One region of the Pectobacterium quasiaquaticum genome, then DNA from elsewhere that is predicted to be linked to it. Evidence: predicted binding sites of a transcription regulator. Region 1 holds the regulator's gene; each other region holds the start of a gene.

Region 1 (7,775 bases):
AAAAAACGGGTGCCATAAAAGCACCCGTTGGAAGGATTCACGCACGCATCGTAATAACATTTGACATCGTCATTACGCAGGACGAAGGAATTACTCTTGCTCGGCCTGCTGCGCTTTATATTTGTCTGCCGTTTCTTTGATCAGCGGTTGCAGTTCACCACGCTGAAACATTTCTACCACGATATCACAACCGCCAACCAGCTCACCATCAACCCACAGTTGCGGGAATGTCGGCCAGTTCGCGTATTTCGGCAGTTCAGCACGAATGTCTGGATTCTGCAAAATATCAACATACGCAAAACGTTCGCCACAGGCAGATAACGCCTGAACCGTCTGCGCGGAAAAGCCACAGCTTGGCAATTTCGGGGAGCCTTTCATGTACAGCAGAATCGGGTTTTCAGCAATTTGGCGCTGAATTTTTTCAATTGTCGGTGTCGTCATCTTCTTGCTTCCTTAATTCTATAGGATGGCTAACGTCCAAAACGCTAGCCATGAGCCGCCGTCAGAGGTGCTACGACAGCGACATTGACTCAGTGATATTGTACCGATGCCACTGCCCACAAAAAAACGCCATTTTTTGTAGGGTTATTTTCTCTTGAAGGAATTTGTCATTGATGAAATCAACGCCAGAAAACGCTGATAAATCAATCGAAAAAATAACTATTAACGTTTTTTCACTATTCTGTATGAATAAAGCGACTGTGCCCACTTTTTTATGGCGCCGTTTTCAGGAATACTGTGAGGATTGAGCGAGTTAAGGATTATGTTCGGTCACTGTTATTATGCGCTTATTTATTACTCTTTTTATATTATTTTTCAGCAATCTATCCCTGAACGTGGTTCAGGCTGCGCCGCATACCCCGCATTCTGCGCCGAAGAAAAGCGCCGTGGTAGAAACGAATAAGAAAAGCCGCCAAACAAAGGGTAATGCTAAGTCACCGACGCCGATCAAAAGCAAAAAACCAGAACCTACCGCCGTCAGCAATAAACCCAAATCCCGCACCGCGAGCAAAGTGACAGAAAAAAAACCGTCACGGACGCAAAGCAGCACGCCCGCGCTCGTGAAAAAGAATCTTAAAAAGCTGAAGCCTGAAGAAGAGAAACAAACCACCGCACAAGCCAGAGTCAAAACCGGACTGAAGAAGACCGCACTCAAGGGGAAAGCGGATAAAAATCCAGCGCCGACAGAAAAAGGTATGGCGCTAAGCGCCGCACATAAAAAACGCTATCAGCATGCCAAAACGACCGCAATGAATAAATTGATGAGTCAGATAGGTAAGCCTTACCACTGGGGCGGTTCCTCTCCCTTTACCGGATTCGACTGTAGCGGACTGGTTTATTACGCCTACAAAGATGTCGTTAAGATCCAAATTCCACGCACTGCAAACGAAATGTATCACCTGCGTGATGCTGCTCCGATTAAAAAGAGTGAGCTGGAAAGTGGCGATCTGGTCTTCTTCCGCATCAATAATCGTGGGGCAGCCGATCACGTCGGGGTTTATCTGGGGGAAGGAAAATTTATTCAGTCGCCACGGACAGGCTCAGACATTCGTATCAGCAAGCTGAGTGAAGATTATTGGCAGGAGCACTACGTTGGTGCACGTCGCGTGGTCACACCGCAGACGATTCGTTAAGAGACAGATTATATCTGGTATACCCTAAATAATTCGAGTTTCAGGAAGGCGGCAAGCGAAGGAATCCCGATGAACTTACTCAAGTAAGTGATTCGGGTGAGTGAACGAAGCCAACGCACATGCAACTTGAAGTATGACGGGTATAAAACGATTCAGACACGTTTTATGCATCATCAACGTGTCTGAATACCTAACCCGCCCAGAGGCACCGTTCGGTTAGTTCAGCACCGCAATAAAACTAAACGCGATGATCACAGCCAACGAACCAACAGTTGTCAGCAAAGACATCTTCAGATCTGTATCCATGAATTACTCCTTATTAACGAACGAATTTTATCTGAAAGCTTCATCTGAAAAGACACCACCGTTCACAGCCAAACCCGTTTAGGTAGTAAAAGCCACAAATAATAGGGTTATTACGATTCTTTCATAATTGTAGCGAAAAATCTCGGACGAATGCATCACTAATAGTATAAATTAGCCCTTTCACTTTCATGATAAATCGGACACAATCCGCTGTTTATGAAAGCGCTACGTATCAGTCGAAAAACGTCAACCCAGATCCCTTCGGTATAACATTCGGCATTCTCCTTCTGAAATCCTGTTTTTTAGCTTAGAAGAAGAACATTAAACGTAGGCAAACGATTAACAATATACTTACGTCTATAACAGGTAAGTTCAGGAGTCATTTTTAGATGGCAACGATTAAAGATGTGGCAAAACGTGCTGGCGTTTCCACCACAACCGTATCGCACGTGATCAATAAAACACGTTTCGTCGCCGAAGAGACTAAGGCAGCCGTCAGGGCAGCAATCAAAGAATTGCACTATTCACCCAGCGCCGTCGCCCGCAGCCTCAAAGTTAATCACACTAAATCTATCGGCTTGCTGGCCACTTCCAGTGAAGCACCCTATTTCGCCGAGATCATTGAAGCCGTTGAAAATAGCTGCTACGCCAAAGGCTACACGCTGGTGCTGTGTAATTCGCATAACGACATCGGCAAGCAGCGCGCTTATCTTTCCATGCTGGCGCAAAAACGCGTCGACGGCCTGCTGGTAATGTGCGCCGAATATCCACCAGAGCTGTTGTCGATGTTGGAAGATTATCGCAGCATTCCGATGGTCGTGATGGACTGGGGACAGATGCACAGCGATTTTACCGATACGATTATCGATAACGCCTTTGAAGGCGGTTATATGGCAGGCCGCTACCTGATTGAACGCGGCCATCGGGATATCGGCGCCATCCCCGGCACTCAAGAACGCAACACCGGCAGCGGACGCTACCTCGGCTTTTTGAAAGCGCTGAAGGAAGCCGACATCACCGTACGCGACGAATGGGTGGTTCGAGGCGATTTTGAACCAGAATCCGGCTATAAAGCCATGCATCAGATCCTCGCACAGAAACAGCGTCCAACGGCTGTATTCTGCGGCGGCGATATTATGGCGATGGGGGCCATCTGTGCGGCTGACGAGCTGGGTCTGCGCGTGCCGCAGGATATTTCGGTGATCGGTTATGACAACGTGCGCCACGCGCGTTTCTTTACGCCTGCGCTGACCACCATCCACCAGCCAAAGGAGCGTCTGGGTCAATCCGCGTTCTCTATGCTACTGGATCGAATCACTAGTAAACGGGAAGATGCGCACGTCATTGAAGTGCACCCGACGTTGATTGAGCGCCGCTCGGTGGCAGACGGCCCCTACCTCGACTATCGCCGCTAGTCGCCGCTATTCTGTACAGCCGTTTTTCTTATTCCTGCCTGCATCCTCTCTCTGCTTCAGCCAATTCTCTTGTATGCTGGCTGAAGCCGTTATAATTCTATACCCTAAATAATTCGAGTTGCATGAAGGCGGCAAGCGAGGGAATCCCGATGAGCTTACTCAAGTAAGTGATTCGGGTGAGTGAACGTAGCCAACGTACATGCGGCTTGAAGTATGACGGGTATAATACCGTGTTTCATTTTCTCTGGTGACAGCCGATACCTCGGCTGCGATAAGTGTTGTCCAGGTATGTTTTACGATACTTTTACATGTGAAAAGTTAAGGAGACATGATGGGTTTACCTTATACAGAAGAATGGGATCCTAATACCGCGCCCTGGTTCCACATCGTGCAAGACATGCTGGCCAGCGCGGATATCGCCATCAACGGCACTCGCCCTTTTGACATCCGCGTGACCAACCCCAATTTCTTTAAACGTATCCTGCGTGAGGGATCGCTGGGGCTGGGAGAAAGCTACATGGATGAATGGTGGGAGTGTGAACGGCTGGATATGTTTTCCCATCGCGTCATGCGCGCGGGGCTGGATGCCAGGCTGCCCCGCCGTCTGCACGACCTGACGCGCGTCGCCCTCTCCCGCGTCACGAATTTACAATCCCGTCGACGCGCTCAGGTTGTCGGTAAAGCGCATTACGATTTAGGTAACGACCTCTTTACCCTGATGCTGGATCCCTATATGCAATACTCCTGCGCCTATTGGAAACAGGCACAGACGCTGGAACAGGCGCAGGAAGATAAACTCGCCATGATCTGCGAAAAGCTCCAGTTAACATCAGGGATGACGCTGCTGGATATCGGCTGTGGCTGGGGCGGGTTGGCCGAATTCGCGGCACGTCACTACGGTGTTTCAGTGTACGGCATCACCATTTCCAGAGAACAACAGGTGCTGGCACAGCGACGTTGTCAGGATCTGAACGTCACCATTGAATTACAGGATTACCGCGATCTCGATCGGCAATTCGATCGCGTGGTGTCAGTTGGCATGTTTGAACACGTCGGGCCACGCAACTATGACAATTATTTCCGCGTCGTGCGGCGTAATCTAAAACCCGATGGGCTGTTTCTGCTACATACCATCGGGGCCAATAAGACCAATCCGCACATCGATCCCTGGATTCATAAATACATCTTCCCCAACGGCTGTATTCCCTCCGTACAGCATATTGCGCAGGCAAGCGAGCCTTATTTGGTGATGGAAGACTGGCATAATTTCGGTGCTGATTACGATCGTACCTTAATGGCCTGGCACGCTCGCTTTCAGCAGAACTGGCCACGGCTTTCCACACGCTACACGGCCCGCTTCCGCCGGATGTTCAGCTACTATCTTAACTTTTGTGCAGGGGCTTTCAGAGCAAGGGAACTTCAGCTCTGGCAGGTCTTGTTCAGCACGGATGGGGTCGACGGTGGATTGCGCGTTGCGCGCTGACAGCATTGTGTGTTGACAGAAAGTCGTGTGCTGACTGAAAAGAGAAACCGGACGAGGCTATTCGTCCGGTTTACAAGCACAGGCAACGCGAAAATTACTCTTCTTTGCCCAGGTCACTCGCCTGCTTACTCGCCAACACGCGCTCGACCGTATCGACTACGGCCTGTGTCTGCGGGTCGATTTCGATATTAATGCGATTTCCCAGACGCTTCTGCCCCAGCGTGGTGCGATTCAGCGTTTCTGGAATTAAATGCACGCAGAAGCGTCCACGGGTTACTTCTCCTACCGTCAGGCTGATACCGTCAATCCCAACGAAGCCTTTATGTAGCACGTATTTCATCAGTGCTTCATCTGCCAGACGGAACCAAATCTGATGGTTATTCTCTGACACCTGAATCTTCACCACTTCCGCCGTACACATGATGTGGCCTGACATGACGTGCCCACCGATCTCATCACCGAATTTTGCGGCACGCTCAATATTGACGACATCACCTTCATGGATATCGCCCAGATTCGTTAACCGCAGCGTTTCCTTCATGAGATCAAAACTGACACGATCGCCGTCAATGGCGGTTACCGTCAGGCAGCAACCGTTGTGCGCCACCGAAGCGCCGGGCACGAGCCCTGGCAACAGGTCGGGAGGGAGCTGGACAATGTGCGTGCGAAAGTTGGATTTTTCTTCAATCGACACCACCGGCGCGGTGCCCTGAACAATACCGGTAAACATGCGGTTTGCCTCTTAAAAACAAAGAAATGACGTTGTGCAGTGTGCCCGATATTCCGCGGAAAACCAAACCGGAATACGGTACGTCAGAGGTTATCGAAACCGCAGCGTAACAAAAAGAATATATTCTCTTTCAAGCTGGTTTACTTTTATTAAGTCGTTACAATAACGTTCTCATTTTATTCTTGACGTTTTTCATATCCAGATTATTCATCCCGCTAGCAAAATTACGTCATTCAAGGAAGGTATCCGTGCAACAGTATCTGACAGAAGCGCGTAAATTATCGGCGCTTGCTGTTCCTGTCATTATTGCGCAAGTGTCCCAAACGTCGATGGGTGTGGTTGACACCGTCATGGCCGGTGCTTATAGCGCCACCGATATGGCCGCCGTCGCCGTGGGAACCTCTATCTGGCTACCCGCCATTCTTTTTGGCCATGGCCTGCTGTTGGCACTGACGCCCGTTGTTGCACAGCTCAACGGTTCCGGCCGACGCGATCGCATCTCTTATCAGGTGCGACAGTCCTTCTTCCTCGCCGCCATCATTTCTGTGCTTACGATGCTAGTGCTATATCAGGGGGAATACGCCATTAACCTGATGAGCGACAATTCGCCTGAGCTGGCGGCGAAAGCCATCGACTATCTGCATGCGCTGCTGTGGGGCGTTCCCGGCTATCTGTTCTATCAGGTTTTACGCTGCCAGTGTGAAGGGCTGTCCAAAACCTACCCCGGCATGATGATTGGATTCATCGGGCTGTTAATCAACATCCCGATCAACTACATCTTTATCCACGGTAAATTTGGCATGCCCGAACTGGGCGGTGTTGGCTGCGGCGTGGCTACCGCCTCGGTTTACTGGATTATGATGCTATTGATGATGCTCTATACCCGCCGCGCTTCCTGGCTACACGATATCCGCCTGCACCGTCCCGCATTCCGCCCGGACGTTGCCGTGCTGAAACGCCTCTTTGGCCTCGGTTTACCTATCGCGCTGGCATTACTTTTTGAAGTAACACTCTTTGCCGTGGTGGCGCTGTTGGTGTTGCCGCTGGGCGTCGTCGATGTGGCAGGTCACCAGATTGCCCTGAACTTCAGCTCGCTGATGTTCGTTCTTCCGCTCTCGGTTGGCGTTGCGACCACCATTCGCGTCGGGCATCGCTTAGGGGAAGGTTCGGTTGAAAACGCCCGTATCGCCGCACACACCGGTATCATGGCGGGTGTAGCCTTAGCCAGCTGTACGGCTATTTTCACCACGCTGCTGCGCGAGCCTATCGCCCTGCTCTACAATCAGGATCCGCTGGTGGTGGCAATGGCTTCTCAGCTCATGCTGTTGGCTGCCGTTTATCAAATCTCCGATGCCGTTCAGGCCATCGGCAGTGGTGTTCTGCGCGGCTATAAAGATACTCGGTCAATTTTCTATATTACGTTCACCGCGTACTGGGTGCTGGGGTTACCGAGTGGCTACCTGCTGGCGTTGACGGATATTATCGTGCCGCGCATGGGGCCTGCGGGTTTCTGGTGTGGTTTCATCATTGGTCTGACGGCAGCGGCAGTGATGATGGTCACGCGAATTCGTTTTCTTCAGCGCCAACCCGCCGCACGGATTTTAGCGCGCGCCTCCCGCTAGATAATGTTTCATCCAGTTTACGTCGAAAAAAACGACGGAATGGATACAACCCCAGCAATCGCACTGGCAAGAGCACAAAATTGCATTTTTCCTCTTGCCAGTTTTCCCCTTGCTCGCTACTATTCGCCTCGCTGTCAGACAGGCAGCTCGGTATCTCAATGCGTTCATAGCTCAGTTGGTTAGAGCACCACCTTGACATGGTGGGGGTCGTTGGTTCGAGTCCAATTGAACGCACCATTTCTTGTTTTTTCCTTCGATTCCGCCCTTTTTTATTGTCTCTTATATTCGATTAGTGCTGCCATTATCAGGGTAGCTACCCTCTATATCTACTCATTAACACAGCGTCTGTATTAACAGGCCAGAAGCCATTTATGCCCCCAGCCTGCGTTTTCAAAATTGCTGATTACCTAATTAGACTATTGGTGAATGAATACGACAGAGCGCCGCCGTTATTCCGCTTGTGATTCGATCACCACCACGCACTGCCCCACGCGAACGGATGCGCCGGGCTGACAGCGGATCTCCCGCACCGTGCCGCGCTGCGGCGACACAATCGGGATTTCCATTTTCATGGATTCGAGAATC
Region 2 (7,775 bases), 540 kb from region 1:
ATCATGTGCGACAGCAGCGGAAGCGCCCAGGCCAAAGAAAGAGATTTTCTTCGCCTGTGTCAGCAAATCCACGGCGCGGTTGACAGCGGCGACATCCAGACTGGATTTCACCTGCTCCAGACCAGCCATGGCGGATTCAAAAATTTTACTGGTATAGGCATCAACGTTGTCATCTTCTTCAACGTTACGGTTCACATACGGTGTACCGTTTGCCAGACTTTGCGCCAGATGTAGTTTAAAATCGGGAAAACCTTTAGTTTCAAGGCGGCGACAAAAACGATTAACCGTTGGCTCGCTGACATCGGCCATTTTGGCTAAGGTCGCGATGCTGGAGTGAATGGCTGTCTGTGGCGTGCTCAGGATCACTTCAGCAACTTTTCTTTCTGACTTGCTCAAGAGTTCTAAGTGACTCTGGATTTTTTCCAGCATATTCATACGACAAGGGCCATGTAAGTTTTTTCCAATTCCAACTAAAGGTACACTGGCATGCATTACGTGAAAAAATGCACGTCGTGAAAATATACTACGACCCTGTAGTGGTTGGCAGAGGGCAACAGGCTAAGTTGGGTCCTTTTTTTGCCAGAACATGACATGTGTCTAACTTTCAGAAAAGTAATCGACTGTCAGAAACGACGAAAAATTTCATTTTAGGGCGAATGCATAAGTGACTTCAGCCACTGTACAGACCGATTTATGCATGGTTTTCAGTCAATGCCGACCATTATTTGGCATTTTTATGATGGGTTTACTGGCTGTAGTCAAAAAGAGTACATTATCGCTGTAATAAAATTACAGCATCCTGCAACGAGGAGATGAACATGGCGGTAACTTCAACAGCCCAAGCGTGCGATCTGGTTATTTTCGGTGCTAAGGGCGATCTGGCACGCCGTAAATTGCTGCCTTCCCTTTACCAGTTGGAAAAAGCAGGTCACATCCATGCGGACACCAGAATTATCGGGGTGGGCCGTGCGGATTGGGATAAAGCGGAGTATACCCGCGTCGTGCGCGAAGCGCTTGACACCTTTATGAAAGAAGCCATCGACGATAAGTTGTGGGAAACGCTAAGCAGTCGGCTGGATTTCTGCAATCTTGATGTGGAAGACACCAAAGCGTTCAACAAACTGGGCAAGATGCTTGACCAGAAAAACCGGACTACCATCAACTATTTTGCTATGCCGCCGAGTACATTCGGTGCGATCTGCAAAGGGTTGGGAACCGCAGGGCTGAATAAAGAGCCCGCGCGTGTGGTAATGGAAAAACCGCTTGGGACCGATCTGGCGTCTTCTCGCGTCATTAACGATCAGGTCGCGGAATTCTTTAACGAGTGTCAGGTTTACCGTATCGACCACTATCTGGGTAAAGAAACCGTTCTGAACCTGCTGGCGCTGCGTTTTGCCAACTCGCTGTTCTCCTCAAACTGGGACAACCGGACGATCGACCATGTGCAGATCACGGTAGCCGAGGAAGTTGGGATTGAAGGGCGCTGGGGCTACTTTGATAAAGCCGGCCAGATGCGCGATATGATCCAGAACCACCTGTTACAAATTTTGACGATGATTGCGATGTCGCCGCCGTCTGATTTGACGACCGACCGCATCCGTGATGAAAAAGTGAAAGTGCTGCGTTCACTGCGTCGTATCGATCGCTCCAACGTGCATGAAACGACCGTACGCGGCCAATACACGGCTGGTTTTGTTCAGGGACATAAAGTGCCGGGTTATCTGGAAGAAGAGGGCGCGAACAAAAGCAGTAGCACGGAAACCTTCGTTTCGATTCGCGTTGATATTGACGACTGGCGCTGGTCTGGCGTGCCGTTCTACCTGCGTACGGGTAAACGTCTGCCGACCAAATGTTCAGAAGTCGTCGTGTACTTTAAAAACCCAGCGCTGAACCTGTTCCATGATTCCTACCAGCAGTTGCCGCAGAACAAGCTGATCATTCGTTTGCAGCCGGATGAAGGTGTGGAAATTCAGATTCTGAACAAAATCCCAGGGTTAGAGCACAAACACCGCCTGCAAACGGTAAAACTGGATCTGAGCTTCTCGGAAACCTTTAATCAGCAGCATTTAGCGGATGCTTACGAGCGTCTGCTGCTGGAAACCATGCGTGGGATTCAGGCGCTGTTCGTCCGCCGTGATGAAGTTGAAGAAGCTTGGAAATGGGTGGATTCCATCATGGATGCGTGGTCGATGGACAACGATGCACCGAAGCCGTATCAGGCAGGAAGCTGGGGGCCGGTGGCATCCGTGGCGATGATTACCCGCGATGGCCGTTCCTGGAATGAGTTTGAGTAATTTTTTGGTAATACGTCAGTAATGGGGGGCTGGCCGACAACGGTCGGCCTCCCACAGTTTTTAATGTATGGCTCACGGTGCGGTCGGACATCTGCGGCGACGCAGATCCCTGTGGCAGGGGCGCGCTATATAATTAATGATGCCTTCGGGCATGACTGGAGATAACTTTTGATGAAAAACTGGAAAACGAGCGCGGAACAGATTTTGACAACGGGTCCTGTTGTTCCTGTGATTGTGGTCAACAAACTGGAACACGCAGTGCCGATGGCAAAAGCGTTAGTCGCGGGCGGCGTTCGCGTTCTGGAACTGACATTGCGTACCGATTGTGCCATCGACGCGATTCGCGCGATTGCGAAAGAAGTACCGGAAGCTATCGTGGGTGCGGGTACGGTAACAAACCCTGAGCAACTGGCTGCGGTGGTTGAGGCGGGTGCGCAGTTTGCCATCAGTCCAGGTCTGACCGAACCGCTGCTGAAAGCCGCAACGGAAGGCAATATCCCGTTGATCCCGGGTATCAGCACCGTATCTGAACTGATGCTGGGTATGGATTACGGCCTGCGTGAGTTCAAATTCTTCCCAGCGGAAGCTAATGGCGGCGTGAAAGCGCTTCAGGCGATCGCAGGTCCGTTTGCTCAGATCCGTTTTTGCCCAACCGGTGGTATTACGCCGAATAATTACCGCGACTATCTGGCGCTGAAAAGCGTGCTGTGCGTGGGTGGCTCCTGGCTGGTGCCGAACGACGCGCTGGAAAGCGGTGATTACGCACGTATTACGGAACTGGCACGTGAAGCCGTTGCGGGTGCAAAAGCGTAAGTTTGCTCGTGACTGAATGACGAAGGCCACTCACTGCGAGTGGCCTTTTTTTATGTCGGGCAATTTATCTGTCGTCAGTGATGTCTGATTTCACCCGTCAGCAATAGAACGGTATCAGCCGCTGACTTTTACGCCCGCGGCAACGCGCTTGGCGATGGCTACGGCATCATCCGTGGTTTCCGCACTGGCTAACGCGACCCCCATACGGCGCTTGCCGCTGATATCCGGTTTACCAAACAGACGAATTTGCGTATGAGGCAGCAGTGCGCTTTCCAGCCCCTGATAACGCACGTTGTTGCTAGCCAGTTCCGGTAAAATCACGGCGGAAGCCGATGCGCCATACTGACGAACTGCGCCAATGGGCAGCCCCAGGAAAGCACGCACGTGCAGTGCAAACTCGGACAGATCCTGAGAAATCATCGTCACCATGCCGGTATCGTGCGGGCGAGGGGAGACTTCACTGAAAATAACCTCATCGCCGCAGACGAACAGCTCCACGCCAAACAGGCCATAGCCGCCGAGCGCTTTCACGACATCGCTGGCCATCTTCTGTGCGCGTTCCTGCGCCAGCGCGCTCATCTGCTGTGGCTGCCAGGATTCACGATAGTCACCGTCTTCCTGTCGATGACCGATTGGCGCACAGAAATGAATGCCGTCAACCGCATGGATCGTCAGTAAGGTGATCTCAAAATCAAAATTAACCAGCCCTTCCACGATGACGCGCCCGCCACCTGCTCGTCCACCCTGCTGGGCATAGTACCACGCCTGATCTAATTGCTCCGCAGAGCGAATCAGGCTTTGCCCTTTGCCAGAGGAACTCATGACCGGCTTAACAATACAAGGGTAACCAATCGCCTCTACCGCCTGGCGAAAGTTCTCTTCGCTGTCGGCAAAACGGTAGGTGGAAGTGGGAACGCCGAGCGTTTCAGCGGCCAGACGACGGATACCTTCGCGATTCATCGTCAGGCGCGTCGCTTCGGCACAAGGAACAACATGGTGACCCTGCTTTTCCAGCGCCACCAGCATGTCAGTTGCGATGGCTTCGATTTCCGGCACGATGTAATCAGGACGTTCGGCTTCAACCAACGCTTTTAATGCATCGCCATCCAACATATTGATGACGTGGCTGCGATGCGCAACCTGCATGGCGGGGGCATCGGCATAGCGATCGACCGCGATCACTTCGATTCCCAGGCGCTGACACTCAATCGCCACTTCTTTGCCTAATTCACCGGAGCCAAGCAGCATCACTCGTGTGGCATCCGCACGCAGGGCGGTTCCAATTGTTAACATAACCTTATACCTGATCGGGTTGTGAAAAATGGCCGCAGTATAAACGAAAACGTTTGCGTACGCATTAATGAGGGCAGGCAGTGGAATGCGATGCGCAAAAGCGCACCAAGAGACAATGACGTGGCTTGGCATTGCCTGGCAATCGTGCCACTCTTCTTGCAAAGCAAAAATTTTATGTCAAGACAACGAGATCCGACGCCATGAAGACACCGCAAGCTGAAAAAAGACCCCATGCACTAAGTACACATGGCGATACGCGTATCGACAATTATTACTGGCTGCGTGATGACCAGCGTACCGATCCGCAGGTGTTGGACTATCTGAAGCAGGAAAACGCCTACAGTGAAGCTGTCATGTCACCTCATGACGCACGCAAGCGGGCACTGTATGACGAAATGGTTAAACGCATTCCGTCGACGGATATGTCTGTGCCGTATATCAGAAAAGGCTATCGCTACCAAAGCCGCTATGAGCAAGGGAAAGAGTATGCCATCTATCTGCGCCAGCCTGAGCAGGCAACAGACGTGTGGGAAACGCTGCTGGATGGGAATCAACGTGCGGAAGGGCATGAATTTTACAGTCTCGGCACGCTTGAGGTTAGCCCTGACAACACGCTGCTGGCGCTTTCGGAGGACTTTTTATCCCGTCGGCAGTACACGCTGCGTTTTCGCGATCTGAACAGCGGCGAGTGGTTACCCGATGTGATCGAAAATGTGACCGCAGGGGCGGAATGGTCGGCGGATTCGACGGTTCTGTATTACGTGCGCAAACATGAGCAAACGCTGTTGCCATATCAGGTCTATCGCCACCGTCTGGGGAGTGATCCGGCGTTGGATGAGCTGGTCTATGAAGAGAAAGACGACACCTATTACGTTAGCCTGAGTAAAACGACATCAGAGCACTACATCACTATTTATCTCAGTAGCACGACGACGAGCGAGGTGTTGTTGCTTGACGCGACGCGCCCGGATGCGTTGCCGCAGGTAGGCATTCCACGTCGAAAAGATCATGAATATGGCATCGATCACTATCAGGATAAGTTTTATCTGCGCTCCAATCGGGAAGGGAAAAATTTTGGCCTCTACCGTTCGGATAGGCCCGATGAGCAAACGCTGGAAACGCTGATTGCACCACATGAACACCGTGTACTGGAAGGTTTTGAGCTGTTCCGTGACTGGCTGGTGGTTGAAGAACGGGAGCGCGGTTTGACCCGCTTGCGCCAGATTCACTGGCAGACGCAGGAAGAAAAAGCGATCGCCTTTAATGATGCGAGCTATGTGACGTGGCTATCGTACAACCCTACGCCAGAAACGGCATTGATGCGGTATGGCTATTCATCAATGACAACGCCCAGCACGCTGTATGAATTGAATCTGGACACAGGCGGGCAGCAGTTACTTAAACAAGCCGAAGTGAAAGATTTCTCACCGGAAAACTACCGGAGCGAGCGCTTGTGGATCACGGTTCGGGATGGCTTCGACGTTCCCGTTTCCCTCGTTTATCATCGCGATCATTTCAGCCCAGGCAAGAACCCGATACTGGTCTACGGCTATGGTGCTTATAGCCATAGCATGGATCCTGATTTTAGCGTTAGCCGTCTGAGCTTGCTGGACAGAGGATTCGTCTTTGCCTTAACGCACATTCGCGGTGGCGGTGAGCTGGGTCAGCAGTGGTACGACGATGGTCGCCTGCTCAATAAAATGCATTCCTTCACCGATTTCATCGATGTGTCTCAGGCATTGATAGAAAAAGGTTATGGCGATAGGAACAATATGTTCGCTATGGGGGGCAGCGCGGGCGGACTATTGATGGGCGCGGTAGTGAACATGGCTCCCGATCTATTTAAGGGCGTTGTTGCTCAGGTTCCATTCGTTGATGTGCTGACGACAATGCTGGATGAGTCTATTCCGTTGACGACCGGCGAGTATGACGAGTGGGGCGATCCGAATGAAAAAATCTATTATGACTACATCAAACAATACAGCCCCTATGATGGCATTACCGCGCAACGCTATCCGCATTTGCTGGTAACTACTGGGTTACACGACTCTCAGGTTCAGTATTGGGAACCTGCGAAGTGGGTGGCGAAATTGCGGGAAGTTAAAACGAACGATCGTTTGGTGCTGCTGTACACCGATATGGATGCGGGACACGGTGGAAAATCCGGTCGTTTTAAACGCTATGATGACATTGCATTGGAATATGCTTTTCTGCTGATGGTGCTTGAAATGGTTGAGGATGCGCGCGAATAAGAGCTTACAACTGTGGTTATGAGGGTAAACCCATTTTGGGGTTTACCCGATCGGCATGGCTCATTACTTAGGACACATCACATCTCAGGTTATATCAGCCTGGGGTTTCTTCGCCTTTTTATCGGCCCGTTTTTCGGCGGCCGTTTTCAGGGGCTTCTTCTTACTGTTCTTTTTGCTATCCAGTCCTTTACTCATAATTACCTCTCTTGATAAAAGGTCAGGTTGTTACACCATTAACCGCTTGTGCGGCCCGATATGCAAGCAGAAAATCATTTTTGCTGTATAAGAATGTAACCCGTGGAAAGGGGGGCCACGGCAAGGCAGCTTTCGAGCGGAATCGCTATTTAGACTTGGGTTCGTAGGGTAAACGAGAGAACTGCAGTGAACGCTGGCGGTAAAACATCACGCGTTCGCGAAAGTAGTAGCGCAAGTTCTCGGGCTGTTCCCTCTCAACGACCTCTGGTATGACCGGCATATTGTAACGTTCTTTGAAGGCTACGCCTGACGCCGCCAAGTCTACGTTAACTTTATCCATCTCTTCTTTGGACAATTCTGCCAGATTGTATCCCATACTGTTTTCTCCTGCCTATTCGCCACAGACTGATGCGTGCCACGGTAAAGTAGTGACAGGAAAATGGCAAGCGTTCACCTTATCATGTGGATGTTTATTATTCTCATTACGAAATAGGAATCATTTTTAATACAGGAATGCCATAAATCATATCGCTCGTAGTTGTTATTTTTGATAATAAAAATGATTCTCAATAATATATTTAAGCCAAAGGTTTAATGATAATAAATATCAGTTAGATTGTGCTTAAGCCATTGACTATTAGGTTATTTTTTAAATTACTATCAATGTTAATAAAGTGTTTTTTATTTTGTTTTTTCAGGCATAATGCCCTGAATAATTTCACCTGCCGGGAAAATAGGGAGTTAACATGTTAAAAAAAGAAATGATTCAGAAGCTGAATGAGCAACTTAATCTGGAGTTTTATTCCGCGAATTTGTATCTGCAAATGAGCGCATGGTGCGGTGACAAAGGTTTTGAAGGCGCATCCAGTTTCCTGAAGACACATTCTCAGGAAGAAATGCAGCACATGCAGCGCCTGTTTGACTATCT
Region 3 (7,775 bases), 1.7 Mb from region 1:
ATAATAACAATCATTATCATTTAGTGACAAGCAGTTTACAATCGCCTGACGTCGTTCTTAGACTGGACGCATAAAAAACCTCCCCATTACTTACGCCATGGGGAGGGTGAAAAAGGATAGAGAAGAGAAAGAAATCAACGCGGTAACGAGGATCGCCTCACCGCGCCTTACTCGTTTTCGATAAGGAGCGCTTCCATCAGATCGAGATCGCGCAGCATTTTTTGCAACGTCTCATTGCTGATTTGCTGCGTGGCACGCAGGTGATACAGCTCTGCACGTTCAGAATTCAGCGCAGTCAGGCGAAAACGCCGTTCCAGATTCTCAATCAGCAGGCCATTTTCAGGGTCGTCTTTATCAATGAGCCGTCGGCGCAGATTACCGATGACGCGCGCACTGACTTCTTTCAGCACCTGCTCATCAATGTTTTCCTCCCGATCGGCGGCCAGACGCTCCTCCATTTTGTGCATACTTTTGATCGCCACTTCTGCCACCGCCATACGCGCCATGCGGATTTCTTTAGCATGCGCGGTCTTGTCCGCGACCACCACACCACGCAACAGAAACGGCAACGCCAGCACGCCACACAGCAGAGAAAACAGAATAACGCCCGTGGCGATAAACACCAGTTGATAGCGTGACGGGAACGCGGTGCCGTCCGTCAGCAGCAGAGGAATAGAGAGCACGCCCGCCAGCGTAATCGCCCCTCGCACGCCCGCAAAAGACGCAATCCACAGCTCGCGCGTGGAAAACTCAGCAAAGATCATCGGGCGCTTTTTCTGGATGTGCATGCTGTATTTTTTCATCACCCACAGCCAGCAGAAACGCAGCAGCAGCAAAGCACCATAGATGATCGCGATATCGGTAAACAGCATCCAGGTTTCAACCGTTGGATCCAGTTCAGCCTGCGTCACCGAAGTTTCCAGAATGCCCGGCAATTGCAGGCCCAACATGATGAACACCATGCCGTTAAACACGAATTCCAACATCGACCATACGCCGTTCGCACGTAGCCGCATCGTCAGCGGCGCGCTACGAATGACACCCGATTGACCCATCGTCATCCCCGCGGCTACCGCGGCCAGAATGCCCGACACACCAATGTGTTCCGCAATCAGATACGACGCAAAAGGCAACAGCAGCAGCAACACGATCTGCGTTGCGGCATCGCCACCGCTCCAGCGGCTGATAATACGCAGCGATTTACCGAATAGCCAGGTCACGCCGACGCCCGCCAGCAGACCGCCCAGCGCCACCTGCATGAACGCCAGCGTGGCACCGGAAACCGTAAACACCATCGTGCCCATCGCAATCGCGACAGCAAATTTTAGCGACACCAGACCGGACGCATCGTTCATCAACGCTTCGCCCTGCAAAATGCCCATCAGCTTTTTCGGAATACGATCTTCACCCACGATACCAGACAGCGCAACGGCATCCGTTGGCGACAGCACGGCGGCAAGCGCGAAGGCTGCAATCAGCGGCATACCTGGCACCATCCAGTAGATGAAATAGCCGATGCCCACCACGGTAATCAGAACCAAAACCAGCGCCAGACCAATAATTTCACGACCGTGCCTCAGGAACTCACGCGTCGGTGTTTTCCAGCCGTCGGCAAACAGCAACGGCGGAATGAAGAGCACCATAAACAGCTCGGGATTGAAATCAACGTGCAAGCCGAACTGAGGCCAGGCAAGGATGGCACCCAGCGCGATTTGCATTAAAGGCAAAGGGATTTGAAAAGGTAAAATGCGGGTAACAACCCCAGACAGGGATACAACCAGGGTCAAAATAAGAATCGTAAAAAATATTTCCATGCTTTCCTTAGACGTACTCCTAAATCAAAAAATTCTGCCTGTTAGCGAGTAAACTGCTCTTCCATGTCTAACGCATTTAGCTCGGTATGAAAATAGACTTTTAGCCGAAAAACCGAGGTTAATAACCAAGTTGATTATCACACAAAAAACTTAAACCTAAAGCCAATAAAAAGGCACATAAAATCGTGTTTGGCGTAGGTAATGAGAGAAGAAGGAAAGATGAGGAATGACAGACCTTCTGGACGGTGCCAGAAGGTCTGTTGGAAAGGATTACAGCGCCCAACCACCAGCGTAGAACACCACTAACGCGACAGCAATCACCACGGTGCCGATGTTAAGTTTGCGCCATTCACCAGAGAAGATGCGGCCTAATACCAGCGCGCCAAAGCCCAGCATGATACCGGTCACGATGTTACAGGTCAGCACGATGAATACGGCACAGACCAGACCAGACATCGCATCCACGAAGTCATCAAAGTTCAGTTTGGAGACGTTGCCCAGCATCAGCAGGCCGACGTACATCAGCGCGGGTGCAGTGGCATAGCCCGGTACCAGATACGCTAACGGAGACACAAACAGCAGCAGAAGGAACAGTACACCGACTACGGTTGCCGTTAAGCCCGTTTTACCACCGGCTGCCGTGCCCGCTGCGGATTCGATGTAAACCGCAGCCGGCGACGTCCCGACCAGGCTGGAGAAAATGCTGCTCACGGAGTCTGCGGTCAGGGCTTTACCACCGTTGATGATTTGCCCGTCTTTATCCAGCAGGTTCGCCTGTCCGGCAACGGCACGGATCGTCCCCGTGGCATCGAACACAGCAGTCATCACCAGCGCCAGCACGCTCGGCAGAACCATCGGCTGCAATGCGCCCATGATATCCAGACTGAAGATCAGCGACGAACCATCAGCCGCTGTCAGGCTCGGCAGCGCAAAGAAGCCCGCGTATTTTACCTTCGGGTCAAAAATCAGCCCCAGAATAGAGATCGCGATGATAACCAGCAGAATACCGCCCGGTACGCGACGTTTCTCTAAACCGATAGTCGCCGCCAGCCCCAGCAGAGACATAATGACGGGGAAAGAAGTGAAATCACCCAGCGCGACTGGCAGGCCATCAATGGGGTTTTTTACCACCAGACCGACACCGTTGGCGGCAATAATCAGCAGGAACAGGCCGATACCAATTCCCGTGCCATGCGCCACGCCCATCGGCAGGTTACGCAAGATCCAGGAGCGGATGCCCGTGACAGAAATGATGCTGAACAGCACCCCCATAAGGAAGATCGCTCCCAGCGCGACAGGAATGCTAATTTGCTGACCCAGCACCAGGCTGAACGCGGTGAACGCCGTCAACGAAATCGCGCAACCAATCGCCATTGGCAGATTGGCCCATAATCCCATCAGCAGCGACCCCAGCCCGGCAACCAGACAGGTTGCAACGAACACGGCGGTAGGCGGGAAGCCAGCCTTGCCCAGCATACTCGGAACCACAATCACGGAGTAAACCATCGCCAGAAACGTCGTCAGGCCAGCTAACACTTCCTGACGCACGTTACTGCCGCGCTGTGTGATTTTGAAAAAAGCATCAAGCGTGCCTTGCGAGCCTGCCTGACGGGTGGTGTTTGACATGGTGGTATCCCCTGAAATGCCATTATTATTTAAGATCGATTTTGACGGTTCCTGCGGCCTTGCCCCGCGAATGCACCAACATCGCTGGCGCATCATGAACCGTATATACCCGTCATTCTTCAAGCTGCACGTGCGTTGGCTGCATTCAGTCACCCGAATCACTTACTCAAGTAAGCTCATCGGGATTAAATGAGAGACATCCTGTCTCTCACCGAAGGCCAGCCTTTGGCTGGTCAAATTCGTTCCCGACGAATTTGACCCTCGCTTGCCGCCTTCCTGCAACTCGAATTATTTAGGATATAGCCCCGCACGCAAACGATTAACTCGCTGGGTGAAAAGCAGGAAAACGTTGTCGTATCTAGATATTGACCTATAAAACACCGCTGTATTAAACAGGTGGTACTAAAACAAGCTGGACAAAACGGCGCCAAGCAATGTGAAGCGCGTGATTATCCCGCTTCACCCGCGCTTATTTCAACTGCTAATCGAGACAATTTACCTATCTCACTTCATCTGTCTAAGGAAGCACCAAGCCAGTACAGGTAATGCTCAATCAGGCAACTCGCTGAAAGTGGGTCAGTATGAAGAAAAAGCAGAAAGGGTTCTTAGACGGAAATCAAAACAGCGGTTTACTCTTCACAGACTGAATGTTCATTTTTTTGTGATTCGCATCACAAAAAAGTTGACCCCCCGTATCAGTGCGAGTATTCTTAAAAACGTGAACAGCATCACAGAAAACAAATCAACTAACCACTGAGGAAATGACCATGAAACTGCTGAACAAAATCATCGCTATGTTTGAAAACATCAACATCAACTTTGGTACTTTCAACCAATAATTATTTAAGAATCGTGGGGATAAAAAAGATGCGCGTTGTCCGCAAAATCAATCAAATATTAAAAGCGTTGGGCAAAACCTATCGCGGTGTTAACCCCCACGCTATCTTCCGTTAATCGTACTTAAGTACGTTAACCACCCTAAAATGGCTGCCATCCGGTAGCCATTTTTGTTTGTGCATCATGCGTAAGGACTCTTTTGCCAATATGTTGGATGGCGCTGAAGCACCATCCAATTTCAAACGCTTACGTCATTTAACACAACGTACATCCAACATCCACACTGTCCTCAGGCGTAAAGCGACACTTCCCCTGCCGGGCGCGTTTTAAAACGACGGTGCAGCCAGAGATACTGCTCAGGCGCACGCATGATTTCTTTCTCAATCACCTTATTCATGTAACACGCCGCGGCCTGTTCATCGTGATAAGGATAATCCTGTAATTCAGGTTGAATCACCAGTTGATAGCCCAAGGCATTGGGTTTGCGAATCAGCACTGTCGTCATCATCGCCGGTTTTGCGAGACGGCTAATCGTGTATGTGCCGTTCGTGGTTGCCGCATTTTTCACCGCAAAGAACGGGGCAAAAACGCTGCCTTTAGGGCCGTAGTCCTGATCGGGAGCGAACCATACCGCTTCACCCCGTTTTAGCGCTTGCACCATGCCACGCAGATCTTTACGGTCGATCATCGCTTTGTTGGAACGAGAACGTCCCCAGGTTTGTACCATTTCCATCGCTTTATTATTGTGCGGACGGTACATCGCCATCATTGGCTGACACAGCCCCATCGCCCTACCGCCCAGTTCCAACGACATAAAGTGAATACCAATCACCATTACGCCCTGACCTCTTGTGGTAGCGCGCTGTAAATGCTCCAGCCCTGAAACATCAAACCACTGGCGCACGCGGCGATCGGACCAAAACCAGGCCATACCGGTTTCAACCAATGCCATCCCGAGCGAAGCGAAGTTATTGTCGATCATCGCTTCTCTTTCGCCGTCGGAGATCGTAGGGAAGCACAATTCAAGATTGCGTCTGGCAATCGACACCCGGCGTTTAAGAAAGATACGGGATAGACGACCTGCACTGCTCCCGAGTTTCATCAGTAGCGGATAAGGGAGTTGAACTAATAAAAACAGCACGCCAAGGCCAAACCAAGTCATCCAATAGCGCGGGTGGAGTAGTGCCCTGGTAAATGTTTGCTTAATTTTCATGATACTCGTCTTTAAGTGATTAACAGCGTACCGCATAAAGAGTCGTTCTCATCGCGCTACATCTATCATGACACTTATTTATAGGGATCGTTTCAATTGTGTGGAAAACCGTTTCTGACCGTTATCGCGCGTGAGGTTAAAAAGCAGGATAAACATGCTGATAACACTGAGGGGATTTTTGAGCAGCCGATGAACGGCTAACGGCAGCGGCATCATACCCGATTCACGTTTAATAAAGGAGTGGTCGGACAAGAAATATTCGCAATATTACGCCGTCTAACGCTAACATCTTAGCATATACCAAAAAAGCGACTGGCTTTCTGGCAGCGAAAATAGGCAGGCAGCAAGCTACCGCGTAATCAAGGACTTGATAGAAAATGACTTTTTCTTTCCCTTCCCGCCTCTCTATGCTAACGGCACTGATCACGGGGATTCCTGTTCTGGCGTTTGCCACAACCTTCGCTGATAGCACTTTCTTTCATAAAGACTGGGAAGTGGTCTGTGATAACACGCTAACGTGTCGGGCTGCCGGCTACTCGCCAGAAGAGAAGTACACGGGAGAAGAGGGGGATATTCCCGGAGTCTCACTGCTTCTCACGCGTCATGCTGGGCAAAATACGCCAATAACGGCCGACGTCATACTCGCAGAGGTATACCAGGCAATTCCTAAAAGCACCACACTCACGCTAACCATTGACGGTGTGGATAAAGGACAACTCATCTCAACCGGAGACAACCTCTGGCAGCTCAATGAGACACAGATTCCCCTCGTACTACAGGCACTAAAAGGAAGCGGGAAAGTGGCGTTTCACCACAATGACATCGTTTCCGAACTGTCTGGCGCGGGTGCCTACGCGGTACTGTTAAAGATGGATGAGAAACAAGGTCGCATCGGGACAACGGATGCCATCACCAAAAAAGGAAATAAAAGCAGTGAGTTATCTGCTGTAACTGCCCCCGTTATCTACGCGGCAGCAACCAAACAGGAACCCTCACGGAATCTGACAGACGCAGAACAAGCGGCCATCCAGAAAACGCTACTTAAGACGTTAAAGGCAGATGACTGCGACAGCTTCCCACCGCAGGATTATCAAAAAGCAGAACCGATTGAACGCATTCCATTGAATGACAGTATGTCGCTGCTCAGTACTCTTTGCTGGCGCGCGGCCTATAACGAAGGCTACGCCTACTGGGTCATCGATAACGCCATGCAAACTCAGCCACAGCTCGTCACGCCAAGTGGAACGGGTTACGAAAACGGTGAAATTACCTCGGTACAGAAAGGACGCGGGCTCGCAGACTGTATGAGTGATGACGCCTGGACATGGGATGGCAAAGCGTTCCAACTGAGCCGCATGTCTATCACAGGATCGTGCCGCATGATCCGTCTCGGCGGTACCTGGGATTTACCCTACTGGACGACGATGGTGGTGAAACCGAGTAAATGATAGTGAACAAAAGTGATCTCTTCCCTTTGTTCAGTGCCAGTGCAAGTGCAAGTGCAAGTGCAAGTGCAAGTGGAATTAAGAGTGGTGTATTTTAAATAAAATACAGTCCAACATCAGGGCAAGCATGAGCCGGTAGTTTAATTGCTACGAGCTTTCGTCACATTCGACAACTACTAAATTTTATTTATATAAGGATATATTGTCGTCTTTTCTAAAAAAACAATATTTTCACTCTATAATTAGTAGGATGCAAATTACCAGCCCAGCAAATACATTGAAGTCATGCCTGTTATTCGGGTAAACTATCTGCATAAAAGGAGAGAACAGGCCTAATAAAAGGGACACAACATGCAACTATCAGAATATTTAAAATACAAAATGGAATCTGACAAAATTCTCGCAACCCATTTAGATGACATAACAAAGAAATTAAAGAGCAACTCAATAAGTTTAACAACTGATCTATATAGTGGCATGGAAAGAACAAGCTGGTATTCATCATGTCTCTTTGAGAAATATAACGATGTATGTCAAGAATTACAGTATGAAGACTCCAGAATGGTTAGCGCAATAAAAGAAGTATTTAAAAGAGATGATGTTATTCTGGATATGGTGAAGATTTATATCGATAATTTAATGAAAGATTTTGATGAAAATAAACAAAAAAAGATAGCCAAAGCAGTTTTAGGTATAGCTTCTGAATTTTCCACAAACAGGGCGATAAAATAATCAATATCATATGCACTAGCTAAATTTATTAGCACGACGCTTAATTTCCAAGCATCTTTACGCAAAACAATAAATCAAACATCTTATTGGGCTATAACAGTAACAGCA

The links. The regulator PurR, encoded in region 1, represses purine synthesis genes. The targets are predictions, from matches to a motif close to CANGCAAACGTTTGCNTG.
Region 2: the regulator PurR is predicted to act here: its motif matches at 4,443-4,460, upstream of purT (formate-dependent phosphoribosylglycinamide formyltransferase).
Region 3: the regulator PurR is predicted to act here: its motif matches at 3,655-3,672, upstream of IG609_RS03405 (NCS2 family permease).

What each region holds. Positions count from the first base shown of each region.
Region 1 covers NZ_CP065177.1:2,454,917-2,462,691, forward strand. Annotated here, with positions in the region: gene IG609_RS11265 (Grx4 family monothiol glutaredoxin) at 91-441, opposite strand; gene IG609_RS11270 (C40 family peptidase) at 783-1,634, shown strand; gene cydH (cytochrome bd-I oxidase subunit CydH) at 1,851-1,940, opposite strand; gene purR (HTH-type transcriptional repressor PurR) at 2,330-3,355, shown strand; gene cfa (cyclopropane fatty acyl phospholipid synthase) at 3,687-4,838, shown strand; gene IG609_RS11290 (riboflavin synthase) at 4,933-5,568, opposite strand; gene IG609_RS11295 (MATE family efflux transporter) at 5,817-7,190, shown strand; tRNA gene IG609_RS11300 (tRNA-Val) at 7,351-7,427, shown strand; gene uca (urea carboxylase) at 7,640-7,775, opposite strand, start outside.
Region 2 covers NZ_CP065177.1:1,915,476-1,923,250, forward strand. Annotated here, with positions in the region: gene IG609_RS08805 (MurR/RpiR family transcriptional regulator) at 1-435, opposite strand, end outside; gene zwf (glucose-6-phosphate dehydrogenase) at 819-2,294, shown strand; gene IG609_RS08815 (bifunctional 4-hydroxy-2-oxoglutarate aldolase/2-dehydro-3-deoxy-phosphogluconate aldolase) at 2,466-3,107, shown strand; gene purT (formate-dependent phosphoribosylglycinamide formyltransferase) at 3,222-4,400, opposite strand; gene IG609_RS08825 (S9 family peptidase) at 4,601-6,652, shown strand; gene IG609_RS08830 (DNA polymerase III subunit theta) at 6,993-7,223, opposite strand; gene ftnA (non-heme ferritin) at 7,594-7,775, shown strand, end outside.
Region 3 covers NZ_CP065177.1:724,521-732,295, reverse strand. Annotated here, with positions in the region: gene IG609_RS03410 (Na+/H+ antiporter) at 168-1,814, opposite strand; gene IG609_RS03405 (NCS2 family permease) at 2,085-3,440, opposite strand; gene lpxP (kdo(2)-lipid IV(A) palmitoleoyltransferase) at 4,567-5,490, opposite strand; gene IG609_RS03395 (DUF1176 domain-containing protein) at 5,868-6,938, shown strand; gene IG609_RS03390 (hypothetical protein) at 7,287-7,667, shown strand.